One region of the Nocardia fodinahabitans genome, then DNA from elsewhere that is predicted to be linked to it. Evidence: riboswitches for the same ligand, from Rfam matches in the RefSeq annotation. Region 1 holds a riboswitch; the other holds the start of a gene.
The links. A riboswitch is a leader RNA that binds a small molecule or an ion and turns the genes downstream of it on or off. The one in region 1 is predicted to bind S-adenosylmethionine.
Positions count from the first base shown of each region.

Region 2: another riboswitch for S-adenosylmethionine. It lies ahead of NV348_RS18270 (aminotransferase class V-fold PLP-dependent enzyme); the one in region 1 lies ahead of NV348_RS13645 (rhodanese-like domain-containing protein).

Region 1 covers NZ_JBRJJC010000001.1:2,910,639-2,918,064, reverse strand. Annotated here, with positions in the region: gene NV348_RS13655 (FAD-dependent oxidoreductase) at 1-1,108, opposite strand, end outside; gene NV348_RS13650 (Rv0361 family membrane protein) at 1,298-1,756, shown strand; SAM riboswitch class IV at 1,803-1,920, shown strand; gene NV348_RS13645 (rhodanese-like domain-containing protein) at 1,938-2,354, shown strand; gene NV348_RS13640 (O-succinylhomoserine sulfhydrylase) at 2,365-3,573, shown strand; gene NV348_RS13635 (heavy metal translocating P-type ATPase) at 4,123-6,489, shown strand; gene NV348_RS13630 (hypothetical protein) at 6,705-7,052, opposite strand; gene NV348_RS13625 (SPFH domain-containing protein) at 7,140-7,426, opposite strand, start outside.
Region 2 covers NZ_JBRJJC010000001.1:3,927,754-3,935,179, forward strand. Annotated here, with positions in the region: gene NV348_RS18260 (Pls/PosA family non-ribosomal peptide synthetase) at 1-2,892, opposite strand, end outside; gene NV348_RS18265 (MarR family winged helix-turn-helix transcriptional regulator) at 3,049-3,483, opposite strand; SAM riboswitch class IV at 3,779-3,893, shown strand; gene NV348_RS18270 (aminotransferase class V-fold PLP-dependent enzyme) at 3,942-5,252, shown strand; gene NV348_RS18275 (excalibur calcium-binding domain-containing protein) at 5,764-5,919, shown strand; gene NV348_RS18280 (flavin reductase family protein) at 5,977-6,444, opposite strand; gene NV348_RS18285 (YbaK/EbsC family protein) at 6,607-7,083, opposite strand; gene NV348_RS18290 (crotonase/enoyl-CoA hydratase family protein) at 7,191-7,426, shown strand, end outside.

The DNA of each region.
Region 1 (7,426 bases):
TGATCCAGCCGGTGACGTAGGTGGCGGGCATGAAGCGGGCCGAGCCCTCGGCGGTCTCGTCGGAGATCACGCGGCCGGCCTCGTTCGGCACGGTGCCAGCCTGGTCGTCGAACGGCAGCTGGGTGATGTTCTGCGACAGGTAGCCCACGGCGCGGTAGATGGCCTGGACGTCCCACTGCTTGAACTCGCCGGTGCCCTTGACGTTGCCGGTGCCGTCGAGCTGGGTGCGCTCGGTCTTGAGACCGACGACCTTGCCGTCCTCGCCGATGACCTCGGCCGGGGACTCGAAGAAGTGCAGGAACAGCTTGTGCGGGCGGTTGCCCTGGTCGCGGATCGCCCACTGCTCGAGGGTGTTGGCGACCATGTCGACCTGCTTGGAGTTGCGGCGGGCGGCTTCGGAGCCCTCGTCGTAGTCGATGTCCTCGGGATCGACGATGACCTCGATCGTCGGCGAGTGGTCGAGCTCGCGCAGCTCGAGCGGGGTGAACTTGGCCTGGGCGGGGCCGCGGCGTCCGAAGACGTGGACCTCGACGGCCTTGTTGGCCTTCAAACCCTTGTAGACGTTCGGCGGGATCTCGGTCGGCAGCAGCTCGTCACCGGTCTTGGCCAGCACACGGGCCACGTCGAGGGCGACGTTGCCGACGCCGAGCACGGCGACCTTCTCCGCCTCCAGCGGCCACGACCGCGGCACGTCGGGGTGCCCGTCGTACCAGGAGACGAAGTCGGCGGCACCGTAGGAGCCGTCGAGGTCGATGCCGGGGATGGGCAGGGCGCGGTCGGCGTTGGCGCCGGTGGAGAAGATGACCGCGTCGTAGAACTGGCGCAGGTCGTCGAGGGTGATGTCGGTGCCGTAGTCGATGTTGCCGAGCAGGCGCACCTGGTCCTTGTCGAGGACCTTGTGCAGGGCGGTGATGATGCCCTTGATGCGCGGGTGATCGGGGGCGACGCCGTAGCGGATCAGACCGAAGGGCGCGGGCATGCGCTCGTAGAGGTCGATGCTGACATCGGCATCGGACTTCATCAATGCGTCGGCGGCGTAGATACCGGCCGGTCCTGCGCCCACGATCGCAATGCGGAGCGGGCGGGTCGCTGCACTCTGTTCGGTCATTTTCTACGCGCACCCTTTGGTCGAGAACTGTTGACGGCGTCTATTTAGCCTAGGCTAAGTTGACGATCCGGCTGCTGGCAGCTGCCTTCGAGGTCGGCAGCGCACCGCATTCTGGCGATTCTATCTGCGGCGTTGTGTCCACCCGGCGTGCGGTGTGGTTGCCCGCACCGGGTCTGTCAGGATTAGAGCATGAACGAGGAGCAGACAAGCTCGGAAGACCAGCCCATCGTGGTGGATCAGACCGACAAGCGTTCCATCGTCCCGTTCGTCGCGGCCGCGGTGATCGCGATCATCGTGCTCATCGGCATCGTGCTCGGCGGGCTGCTCTCGCCCGCTGAGAAAAATGTCACAGAGGCCGATCGCCTCGCGGCCGCTGTCACCAACTATATCGACGCGCGCTCCCGCAGCGAGCTGCGTCCGCCGCCCGGTGTCGCCTGCCCCGGCTTCGACGAGGAGAAGTCCGGCCTGTCGGAACGGCTCGGCGGCCCGAAATCGGCAGTGACGATCGACAAGAAGGGTTTCGACAAGGCGACCGTCAACGGCGATCGGGCCAAGATCGACGCCACCGTGCAGATCGGCGACACGCCGTCCACCAGTACCTGGAACCTGACCAGGGTGGACGGCAACTGGCTGGTCTGCACGCCGTAGCACTGTTTGACACGGTGGCCTGTGCCGGGGCAATCTCGAATCGCAAGGTCATGAGTGCCAGCGCCAAGCCCCGGCTCGCTGGTCGGCAACCCTCCTCCGCGGTGGGGTGCTCCGGGTGACGACCTGGCCGTGTGCCCGGAGAACCGGCACGGCAAGAGCGGATTCACGCAGGAGGTTCGACATGACTTACGCCGGCGACATCACCCCTGAGAAGGCGTGGGAGATCCTGGCCGAGCACCCGGGCGCGGTGCTGGTCGACGTGCGCACCGAAGGCGAGTGGGCACAGGTCGGCATCCCCGACACCAGCTCGATCGAGCGCCCGGCCCACTTCATCGAGTGGGTCGACGGCACCGGGACCCGCAATCCGAACTTCGGCGCGCAGCTCGAGCAGGCGCTGGCCGGTCGTCCGGACGACGCGCCCGTGGTGTTCCTGTGTCGCTCCGGGCAGCGCTCCATCGGCGCCGCGACCGTGGCGACCGCGGCGGGCATCGCCCCGTCCTACAACGTGCTCGACGGTTTCGAAGGCGGCCCCGACGCGTTCGGGCAGCGCGGCAGCGTCGGTTGGCGCGCGGTCGGCCTGCCGTGGCGTCAGGCATAAGGAGAACAGCATGATCACCGGTGGTTCGTTCGACAAGCCACTGCCCGAGGGCGTCGGCCCGGCCACCCTCGGCGTCCGCGGCGGCCTGCGCCGCTCCGGCTTCGAGGAGACCTCCGAGGCGCTGTACCTGACCTCGGGTTTCGTCTACGAGAGCGCCGAGGCCGCCGAGGCGTCCTTCACCGGTGAGGTCGAGCACTTCGTCTACTCCCGCTACGGCAACCCGACGGTGGCCATGTTCGAGGAGCGCATCCGGCTGCTCGACGGCGCCGAGGCCGCGTTCGCGACCGCGTCCGGCATGTCCGCGGTGTTCACCGCGCTCGGCGCGCTGCTGAAGGCGGGCGATCGCCTCGTCGCGGCGCGCAGCCTGTTCGGCTCCTGCTTCGTGGTGTGCAACGAGATCCTGCCGCGCTGGGGCGTGGAGACCGTCTTCGTCGACGGTGACGACCTCGAGCAGTGGGAGCAGGCGCTCTCGGTGCCCACCCAGGCCGTGTTCTTCGAGACCCCGGCCAACCCGATGCAGACCCTCGTCGACGTCCGCAAGGTCACCGAGCTCGCGCACGCCGCGGGCGCGAAGGTGGTGCTGGACAACGTCTTCGCCACCCCGCTGCTACAGCGCGGCTTCGAACTCGGCGCCGACGTGGTGGTGTACTCCGGCACCAAGCACATCGACGGCCAGGGCCGCGTGCTCGGTGGCGCGATCCTCGGCGCCCAGGACTACATCGACGGCCCGGTCAAGAACCTGATGCGCCACACCGGCCCCGCGCTGAGCCCGTTCAACGCCTGGACCCTGCTCAAGGGCCTGGAGACCATGCCGCTGCGCGTGCGCCAGTCCACCGAGTCGGCGCTGAAGGTCGCCCAGTTCCTGGAGGCGAACAAGTCGGTCAACTGGGTGAAATACCCCTTCCTGGAATCGCATCCGCAGCACGCCCTCGCCACCGCCCAGATGTCCGGCGGCGGCACCGTCGTCACCTTCGAACTGGCTGGCGACGACGGCAAGAAGCGCGCCTTCGAGGTCCTCAACCGCCTCCGCATCATCGACATCTCCAACAACCTCGGTGACGCGAAGACGCTGATCACCCACCCCGCCACGACGACCCACCGCGCGATGGGCCCCGAAGGCCGCTCCTCCATCGGCCTGTCCGACGGCGTGGTCCGCATCTCGGTCGGCCTCGAGGACATCGAAGACCTCCTCGGCGACCTCGACCACGCCCTGAGCTGAGCCCCGAAAGCGCCGACCCTGTCGTCGGCGCGCTACGCAGCCTGTCTGGCCCGCGCCGACTGGGCGTGTCGCTGAACACGGTCGAACGCATTGCCCGTGCGCGCGAGCCGGAACGTCCACGGCGACCACCGCAGTACCGGCCCTGCCTGGTCGACCCCTACCGAGACCACCTTCGCGCGCGCCGCGCCGCCGACCCGGGAGTGCCGCCGCGTGCGCGGAAATGACCGCCCTGGTCAGCCTGGTCCGCTACTCCGACACCGAATCCTGTTGGCATAGACCAAGGCGCGCTACCACCGAAATCGAGACAGAGCCAAGGTTCTGACACTCCCGCCATACGGGGCATCCTGCGTGCTGCGTGGCGTTCAGGGGTCACTGAAAGTACAGAGAGTCACCGCGGGTTGCGCTGTGTTGTCGCTGGGGGCGAATGGCATCTGGGTTGGGGAATTGCGGCCCTGTCCGAGAACGTGCGGTTCACGTTGTCTGGTGGTGAAGAGCCGATTGTCAGCAGGCTGGGTTCGGGAAGGAGAGGGTGTGGCCGGACCGAATTCGATGGTGGGGCGGTGGTCACAACGGGTCGCCGGGTGGGTGGAGCCGGTGCTGGTGGCGGTGACTGTCGCCATGCTGATGTTCGGGCTGCTTGCGTGGCTGTTCGGGCTGCACGGGGTGGCTGAGGGCGCCTGGATCGCGGCGACGGTGGTGGCGATCGTGCCCGCGGTGTGGTGGATGGTCGCCACGCTGCTGCAGGGTAGGACCGGAGTCGATGTGATCGCGGTGTTGTCGCTGGTGGGCACGTTGCTGGTGCACGAGTACTTGGCTGGTGCGTTGATCGCGGTGATGTTGGCGACCGGTCGTGCGCTGGACGCGGCGGCCGAGCGACGCGCCTCCCACGATCTGCGAGCCCTGCTCGAGCACGCGCCACGCTCGGCTCGCCGCCGTCTCGGCACAGAGGTGAGCGTGATCGGCTTGGATGAGGTCGCCGTCGGCGATGTGCTGGTAGTGGTACCGGGTGAGGTGGTGCCAGTCGACGGGCGAGTTCTCGACACCGTGGCCGTGCTGGACGAGTCGGTGCTGACCGGAGAACCGATGCAGGTCGAGCGCGGGATCGGGGAACCAGTGCGCAGCGGCGTCGTCAACGTCGGCGCCTCCTTCGAGATCCGTGCGACCGCGACCGCCGCGGAGAGCACCTACGCCGGAATCGTACGGCTCGCTCGAGAAGCCGGCGCCGAGAACGCGCCCGTGGTCCGGTTGGCCGATCGGTACGCGGCCTGGTTTCTGCCCCTGACACTGCTGGTGGCCGGGGTGGCATGGCTGGTCAGCGGGTCACTGGTGCGCGCGGTCGCGGTTCTGGTGGTGGCCACCCCGTGTCCGCTGCTGTTGGCCGCGCCGGTAGCTATCGTGTCCGGACTGTCGCGGGCCTCCCGCCAAGGAGTCGTGGTCCGCAGCGGCGGCGCGCTGGAAGACCTCGGTCGCGCGACCACCCTTGTGATGGACAAAACCGGGACTCTCACCGCGGGCCGACCCGCGGTCGTGGAGGTCATCGCCGCCCCCGGCCAGGATGCTGCCGAGGCATTGCGCCTGGCCGCGTCCGTGGACCAGCTGTCGCCTCATGTGCTGGCCGAGGCGATCGTCACCGAAGCGCTGGCCCGCGACTCGGCGCTGTCGCTGCCCACCGCGGTGATCGAACAGCCTGGCCGCGGCGTATCCGGCACCGTCGACGGCCGCCATGTCGAGGTGGGCAAACTGCCCGATACGGCGACCGGATCCCAGTGGGCGCGTGCGGTGGACAGCCGAGCGCGGTTGGACTCGGCGGCGATCGCGTGGATCGTCGTCGACGAGGTACTCCTCGGGGCGGTTCTGCTGCGGGATCGGTTGCGTCGGCACGCGCCGCGCACGATACGAAGACTGCGTGAGGCGGGGCTGAACCGGCTGGTGATGCTGACCGGTGACCGTCTCGAACCGGCCCGTGAGGTCGGCGCCGTGCTCGGCCTGGACCAGGTGTATGCGGGGCAGAGCCCTGCGGACAAGGTCGCCGCTGTGCGTAGCGAGCGTGAGCGCGCGGTGACGGTCATGGTCGGTGACGGTGTCAACGATGCTCCCGCCTTGGCCGCCGCCAGCGTCGGTGTGGCGATGGGCGCACGCGGGTCCACTGCCTCGTCGGAGGCCGCCGATATCGTGCTCACCACCGACCGGCTCGACCGGCTCGCCGACGCCATGGACACCGCCCGCTGGTCGCGCCGGATCGCCGTGCAAAGCGCTGTCGTAGGGATGAGCCTGTCGTTGCTGGCGATGATCGTGGCCGCCGCCGGGCTGCTCCTGCCCGCCGCCGGGGCCCTGCTGCAAGAGGGCATCGATGTGGCAGTGATCCTCAACGCGCTGCGTGCGCTGCGGGGCAATCCGGCCACCCGCACCGAAATGCCCGCGACAACCGAGAAACTCCTGCACCGCTTCGCAGGCGAACACGACACCTTGCGCGAGATGCTCACGCTGCTGCGTTCCGCCGCCGACCAGCTCGCCGATACCAACGATCCCGCGGCCCTGGCCGCCGTCGAGGACGCCCACCACTTCCTCGTGACCGATCTGCTGCCCCACGAACTGGCCGAGGAAACCCTGCTGTATCCGGCGCTGGCCGGCCCGCTCGGCGGCGCCGAGGCCACCGCGACGATGAGCCGCGCCCACGCCGAGATCCAACGGCTGGTCACCCGCATCGGCGCCCACCTCGACCGCGCCCACACCGCAGGCGCGATCACCGACGACCAGACCGATGACCTGCTCGCCTGCCTCTACGGCCTGCACACCTTGCTGCAACTGCACTTTCTGCAAGAAGAGGAGAACTACTTCAGCCTCACCGACGACGACGAACCCGAAAACGCCGCAACCTCCGTGCGCCCTCACCCATACGAACCCTCGAGCGGCTAGCCTCGCCGGGCGAGGAAGCACCGAGACGGTCAGCGACGCCTGCTGCAGCGGTACTTCTGCCCAATGTTGTCGGTAGCTGTGACAAGCGGCCCTTCTCTCGTCGTGCTGCTGCCCACGACGCTGGGGGGATGAGCCGACACGGTCGCATTGGTCCGGAGTTCACGGAATTCTCGGATATCGAACCCGGCACCAGGTAGTGGAATAGCCGATCGGCATCACGCCGACACGACGGCATCGAGTGTCTTGATCACCTGGTCGACCTTGTTGACGACGAAGAGTTCGGTGCCGGCGTCGGTGTCTATGCGCAGGCGGGTGCGCAGACCGCCGCTGAATATGCCGCCGTCCGGGTTTTCGCGGCCCACCGAGCGGAGCTGGGTCAGGGGGATTTCCCAGCGCATACCGCCGGTGATGGCGTCGAGGTGGTTCGGGACGAAGAGCAGGCGGGCTTCGGTGAGGAAGAGGCAGCCGCCCACGGCCCTGTTGCCCTGTGTTCTATTGGCGAGTTTGCGCCAGACGACGTTCTCCGAAGCGCCCAGCGCGGGGCTACCGATCCACAATCCCATCAGTCATTCCTCTGTTCGAGCTCGGCGTTCGTCCTCCTGAATCGGCAGCAGGCCGGGCACCGTTAATGGCGCCCGGCCGGTGTCGGATCAGGCGTTGTCGGTATCCCCGTTGGACAACGCCTTCTGCAGGGAGTTGAAGACGGTCAGACCCTGGCCGACCATGCCGTTGACCAGTTCACCGACGCCGTCGGGCCCGTTGAGGACGGTCAGGTTCGCGTTGGCGAGGCCGTTGGAGGCCTGCTTGACGATCTCGGGCAGCTGCTCGATGAGCAACTGGTCCAGGGCGATCCGGTTGTTGGAGGCGGCGGCCTCGGCCTGGATGCGGGTGCGATCGGCTTCGGCCTCGGCGAGGATCCGGACGCGCTCCGCCTCGG
Region 2 (7,426 bases), 1.0 Mb from region 1:
TTCGACGTTCTTGCCGATCCGCGCGCCGAGCAGGCGCAACCACAGCGGGGTCAGCAGACTGGCGTAGAGCGGGAACAGGAAGGTGCGGGCCGAGTCGAGCAGGCGTTCGGTGGCCCACACCTGCCAGCCGGTCCGGCTGCGCACCGGGTGGTAGCCCTCGCGCAGGCCGATGCCGAGCAGGCGAACGGCGATCACGGTCGCGGCGGCGTACACGGCGAGGCTGAGCAGGGTCGCCACCGGCAGGATGGCGAAACCGCGCAGCGCGGCGGCGCCGATGGTGGTCTCCTCGCGGACCCACCAGGCGATGAAGGTGCCGCCGACGGCCAGGCCGAGAACGGGCATCGCGGCCAGCGCCATCGAGGACAGACCGAAGACGACCAGCCAGTGCCGGGCGCGCTCGGGCGCGTGGTCGGGCCAGCGGCGCGGCGCCTTGCCCGCCTTCGTCGCGGGCGAGCCCGCCCATTCCTGCTCGGCCTTGACCTTGCCGGACACCGCGGAGCCGGGGGCGATCTCGGCCTTCTTACCGATCTTGGTGCCGGGCAGCAGGACCGAGCGCGCGCCGATCACCGCGCCGTCGCCGATGGTGATGCCGCCGATGTGCACGACGTCGCCGTCGACCCAGTAGCCGGACAGGTCCACCTCGGGTTCGACGCTGGCGCCGTCACCGAGGTCGAGCATGCCGGTGACCGGCGGCAGGGTGTGCAGGTCGACGCCCTTGCCGATCTTCGCGCCCAGCGCCCGCGCGAACGGCACCATCAGCGGTGCGCCGGACAGGCTTTCGGCGCCGCTGGCCTCCGATAGCCGCACGGCCGCCCACAGCCGCAGATGCACCGAGGAGCCGCGCGGATAGGTGCCGGGGCGCAGTCCGGCCAGCAGGACGCGCGCACCGGCCACACACAGCGTCATCCGGCCCAGCGGCGAGATGAACAGCACGAACGCCAGCGCGATCCACCACCAGGACAGGCGCGGCAGCCACGGCAGCGAGGCGGACCACCCCGCGATCGCCGACACCACCGCCAGCCAGGTGACCCACTGCAACCCGGTGAGGGTGGTCAGCGGGATGGTGGCCAGCACCTGGGTGATCTGCGCACGCAACGGCGTCGGCGTGACGACGCGCTCGTCGACGGCCGCGACCGGCGCGCTGCCGTCGAGCAGTTCGACCAGCGAGCCCAGCCGCGGATGGTCGTAGAGATCGGCGACGGTGACGTGCGGATACCGCGCACGCAACGCGCCGACCAGCTGGGCCGCCGACAGCGAGCCGCCGCCCAGATCGAAGAAGTCGGCGTCGAGATCGGTGGCCGCGGCGCCGAGGATGGCGTCCCACAGCCCGGCTACCCAGGCCGCCGTGCCCGCGAGACCGGACGCGGCCGGTTCCTCGGTGCTCGGCAGCGGCCAGGGCAGCGCGTCGCGGTCGACCTTGCCCGAGGTACGGGTCGGCAGGTCGGGGACGACCGCCAGGCGTGGCACCAGCGGGGCCGGAAGCTGTTCGGCCAGTATCTTTCTGGCCTTCTTGACATCGAAGTCGGGGCCCGCGCCGGTGAGATAGCCGACCAGGATCTTGTTGCCCGCCTTGGTGGTCCGGATGGCGGCGGCCGCGCCGCTGACACCGGGTAGGTGCTGCAGCGCGTTGTCGATCTCGCCGAGTTCGATGCGGCGGCCGCCGATCTTGATCTGGTCGTCGGCACGGCCGAGGAAGATCAGGCCCTGGAAGTCGTTGCGGACCAGATCACCACTGCGATAAGCGCGTTCCCAGCCCAGCGAGGGCAGGGGGGCGTACTTCTCGGCGTCCTTGGCCGGGTCCAGGTAGCGGGCCAGACCGACGCCGCCGATCACGAGTTCGCCGGTCTCGCCCTCGGGCACCGGGTTGCCCTGCGGGTCGACGACAGCCAGGTCCCAGCCGTCCAGTGGCAGGCCGATGCGGATCGGCATGCCGCCGTCGAGCAGCGCGGCGCAGGCGACGACCGTGGCCTCGGTGGGTCCGTAGGTGTTCCACACCTCGCGATCGGCACCGCCGGCGAGGCGTTCGGCCAGTTCCGGCGGGACGGCCTCGCCGCCGAAGATCAGCAAGCGCACCGAGTCCAGCGCCTCCGCGGGCCAGGTGGCGGCCAGCGTCGGCACGGTGGAGACGATGCTGATCTCGCGGCGCATCAGCCACGGGCCCAGGTCAGCGCCGGTGCGAACCAGATCGCGCGGGGCGGGGACCAGGCAGGCGCCGTGGCGCCAGGCCAGCCACATCTCCTCGCAGGAGGCGTCGAAGGCGACCGACAGCCCGGCCAGCACCCGGTCGCCGGGGCCGATCGGGGCATGTTGCAGGAACAGCCTGGCCTCAGCGTCGACGAAGGCGGCGGCATTGTGGTGGGTGACCGCGACGCCCTTCGGGGTGCCGGTGGAGCCGGAGGTGAAGATGATCCAGGCGTCGTCGGCGGGCGACGGCAGGGTGTTCCAGTCCGAGGCGGGCGTGCGGCCCGCGGCGGCGGTCGCCGACTCGATGCCCGCGCCGGTGGCCATTGCACTGACCCTGGCCTCGCCGAAGACCAGCCGGGCCCGTTCCTCCGGGTCGTCGGCGTCGACGGGGACGTAGGCGGCGCCGCAGTACAGAACGGCCAGGATCGTGACGTACAGCGCGGCGCTGCCCGAGGGCATCCGCACGCCGACCCGGTCACCGGGGCGCACGCCCGCCGCGGTCAGCTCGGTCATCCTGGCCTCGATCGCGGCGATCAGCTCCATATAGCTGAGCACGACGGTGCCGTCGTCGATGGCCGGTGCGTCGGGGTGGGCGAGGGCGGTGCTGGTCAGGATGTCTACCAGGGTGCGCGGTGGCGCGGCCAGGTCGGCGCGCAGTAGTGGATCACGCAACCGGCTCGCCGGGTCCTCAGTGCGTGGCTCGAGCATGGCGCTCAGTCCACCTCTCATCGGTCGACCCCCATCGGTGGTGTTTGTTGTTTCACGGGCGGGTTACCGGAGGGCAAACAGGATGGTCACCAGATGCCAACGGTACTCGGAGAAGGTGTGGCCGGACGGCAGCGCGAGGCGTGCCGTCGGCGCCGATCACGATGGCGACGGCGGTGATTCGCCGAGCGCGATCAGCGTCAGGCGGTGCAGGGTGCGCTGTTGTTCGGGGTCCAGCCGCTCGAGCACTCGCGCGGTGGCGTCGGCGATCAGGCGGTCGGTGCGCTTGCATTGCTTGCGTCCGGCGTCGGTGATCCGCAGCCGGTACTTGCGGCGATCCGACCCGTCGCGGGTGCGTTCGACCAGGCCCGCGCGTTCCAGCGCGTCGACCAGCCGGACGACTTCGCTGCGGTCGATGCCGAGCGCGTCGCCGACCTTCTTCTGCGTCAGGTCGGCGTTCTCCGCGATGAAGGTGAGCACCCAGTGATCGCGCAACGGGACGTCGATCTCGGCGTGCAGTGCCTTGGTGAGCCGTCCGAGCGCGTACACCGGGTAGCGCGGCAGGCCGCGGACGGAGTTCGAGTTCGTGGACATGATCGGCAACCCTAACAGATAGTGGGGCAACTCAATCATTTGGGTGATCCATCATGGATGAAGCAGATCGTTGAGCGGTTTGGGGAAAAGTGGCAATCCGATGGCAACCGGGTGTCCGGTCGGGATGTCCGATTCCGTTGTGGCCGTGGGGATTACCCCTCGTCCGGCGGGGACGGCCGCAGTGGGTGCCGGTGGCGTGATCGGCGCGGTCATGATCGCGGCAAACGTCGCGGGTTTCCGACGGGCCGATCGCGGTGGTTGACAGCTCGCGGGATCGTCTGTCAGTCTCGAAACCGGTCACGAGTACCAGCGACAAGCCCCGGCTAGCTGGTCGGCAACCCTCCTCCGCGGTGGGGTGCTCCGGGTGACGACCAGGCCGCCGTCCGCAGTGGGCGCGGCAAGCGCGGACTCGCAGCACCCTTGTCGGGAACGAGTCCCTGAGCCGACGGGATTTCGTCATGACCGCAGTTATCGACCCCACCTGTGCCCTGGCCGCCGTTTCCGGTGCGGACCTGCGGGTTCCGCTCGTGCAGGGCGGGACCAGCGCCTACGCCAACTTCGACCACGCCGCGAGCGCGCCGGCGTTGCGGCAGGTCACCGACCGGATTTCGCGGCTGCTGCCGTACTACGCCAGCGTGCATCGCGGCGCGGGCTACGCCTCGCGGATCGCCACCGAGTGCTACGAGGCCTCGCGTGGTGCGGTCGCCCGGTTCGTCGATGCCGCCGACGACCAGGTCGTCGTCTTCACCCGCAACACCACCGATTCGCTGAACCTGCTGGCCGGCTGCGTGCCCGGGGAGACCGTGGTGCTCGATATCGAGCATCACGCGAACTTCCTGCCGTGGACCGCGCGCGGGCGTCGGGTCGTGCGGGCCGCCGATACCGTCGAGGAGACGGTTCGCCGGGTCGTCGCCGAATTGTGCAGCAAGCCCGCCGCTTTGCTCGCGGTGACCGGGGCTTCCAATGTGACCGGTGAGGTGCTGCCGCTGGAGCGGTTGGCGACCATCGCCCACCTGTGTGGCGCGCGGATTCTCGTCGACGCGGCGCAGCTGGCGCCGCATCGACGGATCTCCCTGTGCGAGGACGGGATCGACTATCTCGCCTTCTCCGGGCACAAGTTGTACGCGCCGTTCGGTGCCGGTGTGCTGGTCGGCAGGCGGGACTGGCTCGATGCCGGTGAGCCGTACCTGGCCGGTGGCGGTGCGGTGCGCGAAGTCGGTGTGGCGCAGGTCGAATGGGCCGCGGCGCCGCAGCGGCACGAGGCGGGCTCACCGAATGTGCTGGGCGCGGCCGCCATCGCCGCCGCCTGCGACGCGCTCGCCGCGATCGACCCGGACGAACTGGTCGCCCACGAGCGCTTCCTGGCCGACCGGCTGCGTGCCGGGCTGGGTGCCATCCCGGGTGTCGACCTGGTCCGCATCTGGTCCGACAGCCCGGATTGCGTCGGCATCGTCGCCTTCACGGTGGCGGGGTACGCCCCCGGTGAGGTCGCCGCCTATCTCTCCGCCGAACACGCCATCGGCGTCCGCGACGGCCGCTTCTGCGCCCACCCCCTCCTCGCCGCCCTCGGCCTCGACGCCGCCCTGCGCGCCAGCATCGGCCTCGGCACCACCGCCGCCGACGTAGACCGCCTGATCACCGCCGTCGCCACCCTCGCCGAATCCGGCCCCACCTGGACCTACGCCGCCACCGACGGCCTCTGGAACCCCACCCCCGAAACCCGCCCCCTCACCCCCGACACCCGCGCCGCCCCCTGCCTCCTCGGCTGAGTCGTCGGCGATGCGGCCGACTCCGGTCCGGCCGCATCGGCATGTCTCCCTCAAAAAATGTTTGACGCGCCGCGGAATTGGGTAACAGGCCGTCGGCCGGTCGCGATGAGTCCTAAAAGCACTGCTCAGGAACTTAAGGGGAGATAGTGCCTCGACCGATTCAGCCGCCCGATCCGTGGGCCCGCCCGCCCCGCCCGCAGGACAAGAAGCGCCGCTGGCCCTGGTGGCCGGGATCGGGGTCGCCGGCATTGTCGGTCTAGCCGTGATCGGCGGTCTCGCCGACGACGGGTCCGCTCCGGCGACGGAACTTTCGACGACGTCGACCATCCGCCCCAGCGCGTCCTCGGCCACAACACTCTCGCCGACGACGACCACTGTCGCACCGACCACCGTTGTCGAAACTCCGCCGCCTCCGATCGTGCCGACGACCACGGTTGCCGCCCCGCCGCCACCAGTAGTCGTCCCCGCGCCGATCACGACTACCGTGCCGGTACCGGCGCCACGCGTCGTGGTGCCCGAACCGGAAGCGCCACCCACTCCCAGCGCCTATTACAAGAACTGCGCTGCCGCTCGCGCCGCGGGCGTGGCCCCACTTCACCGCGGAGAGCCCGGCTACCGCTCCGGCCTGGACGGCGACGGTGACGGCGTGGCGTGCGAGAGGGGCTGACCCGTCGGGCGGATGACATCACTCGACCGGACGGCGCTCGTCGGAGTTCGACCGCTGTCAGGTGTCGAGGGCGGTGGGGCGGTGGTATTTGCCGTTGTAGTAGAGGAGGGGGGCGGCGGACGGGGATTCCCGGGTTTCGTCGTGGACTCGGGTGACGAGGCCTACCGCGAGGGTGTGGTCGCCGATGTCGATGAGTTGGTGCAGGGTGGTGCGGAGCCAGATGGGGGTGCCGTGCAGGACCGGTTCGCCGGTGTCGAGGGTGGTCCACAGGGAGCGGTCGGTGAAGCGGTCGGCGGCGGTGCGGGAGAAGCGGTGGGCCAGGTGGTGCTGGTGTTCGCCGAGGAAATGGATGACGACCGAGTCGGCGGCGCGCAGGGCCTCGATGCTCGAGGAGGTGTGGGCGATGTTGAACGACACCAGGGGCGGTTCGAGGGAGAGGGAGGCGAAGGAGGTCGCGGTGAAGCCGACCGGGCCGTGCTCGGCACCGATCGTCACCACGGTGACGCCGGCCGGGTAGTGACGCATCGAGGCGCGGTACTGCTCGGCGGTGATCCCGCTCAGATCGTCGGGGACCACGAGGTCGGCCGGAGTCCGTCGCACTTCACTCACCGCCCCAAACTACGCCCGTGCCCCAGCGCCGCCCAGTGTCCGGGCGGCCGGTTCGACGCACATCACACTCGACGCGGCTCAGTCGACCTCGATCGGCAGTCCGGCGGTGATCCGGACCAGTTCGCGGAAGTTGGTGCGGAACACCGTGTTCGGATGACCGCCCGCGGCCCACACCTCGGTGTGCTCGGCCAGGGCGGTGTCGACCCAGGTGGGCAGGTTGGTGGGATGACCGACGGGGGCGGTGCCGTCGATCGGCTGCCCGGTGATGCGCTCGACCAGCGCGGTGGGCGCGGGGGTGAGGGTGCCCTCCAGGCGTTTGCCGGTGCGCGTCAGGTCGACCTGGTGGTGGTCGGCGACCAGCAGCAGGACGGGATCGTCGTCGAGCAGGAAGACCTGGGAGGTGGTGATCGCGGTGGGATGGGCGCCCATGGCGCGGGCGGCATCGGCCGCGGTGGCAGCGGGCGTCTCGGGCGAAACGATGACGCCGTGATGCCCGCGGGCGATGAGCGTATCGGCGACGCGGCATGCGACCGCCGGAAGAGACGACCTGCGCATGAAATCCAGAGTAGGACGATTGCGGGAAATATGCCGGGGGAGCGGGATTTTGGGGTTCACCCCGGGGGCTGCGCGCATCCCTGGCGGCGCGCCAATAGACTCGGCCCATGACTGATTGGCAAGCCTTCACCGTCGAGATCGCCGACCACGTTGCCCAGGTCACACTGACCGGGCCGGGCAAGGGCAACGCGATGGGACCCGATTTCTGGCGTGAGCTGCCGGAGATCTTCCGCGAGCTCGACGCCGACCCGCAGGTGCGGGCCGTGGTGCTCACCGGCGCGGGCAAGCACTTCTCCTTCGGGCTCGACCTGGCGGCGATGGGCGGCATGCTCGCCCCGGTGCT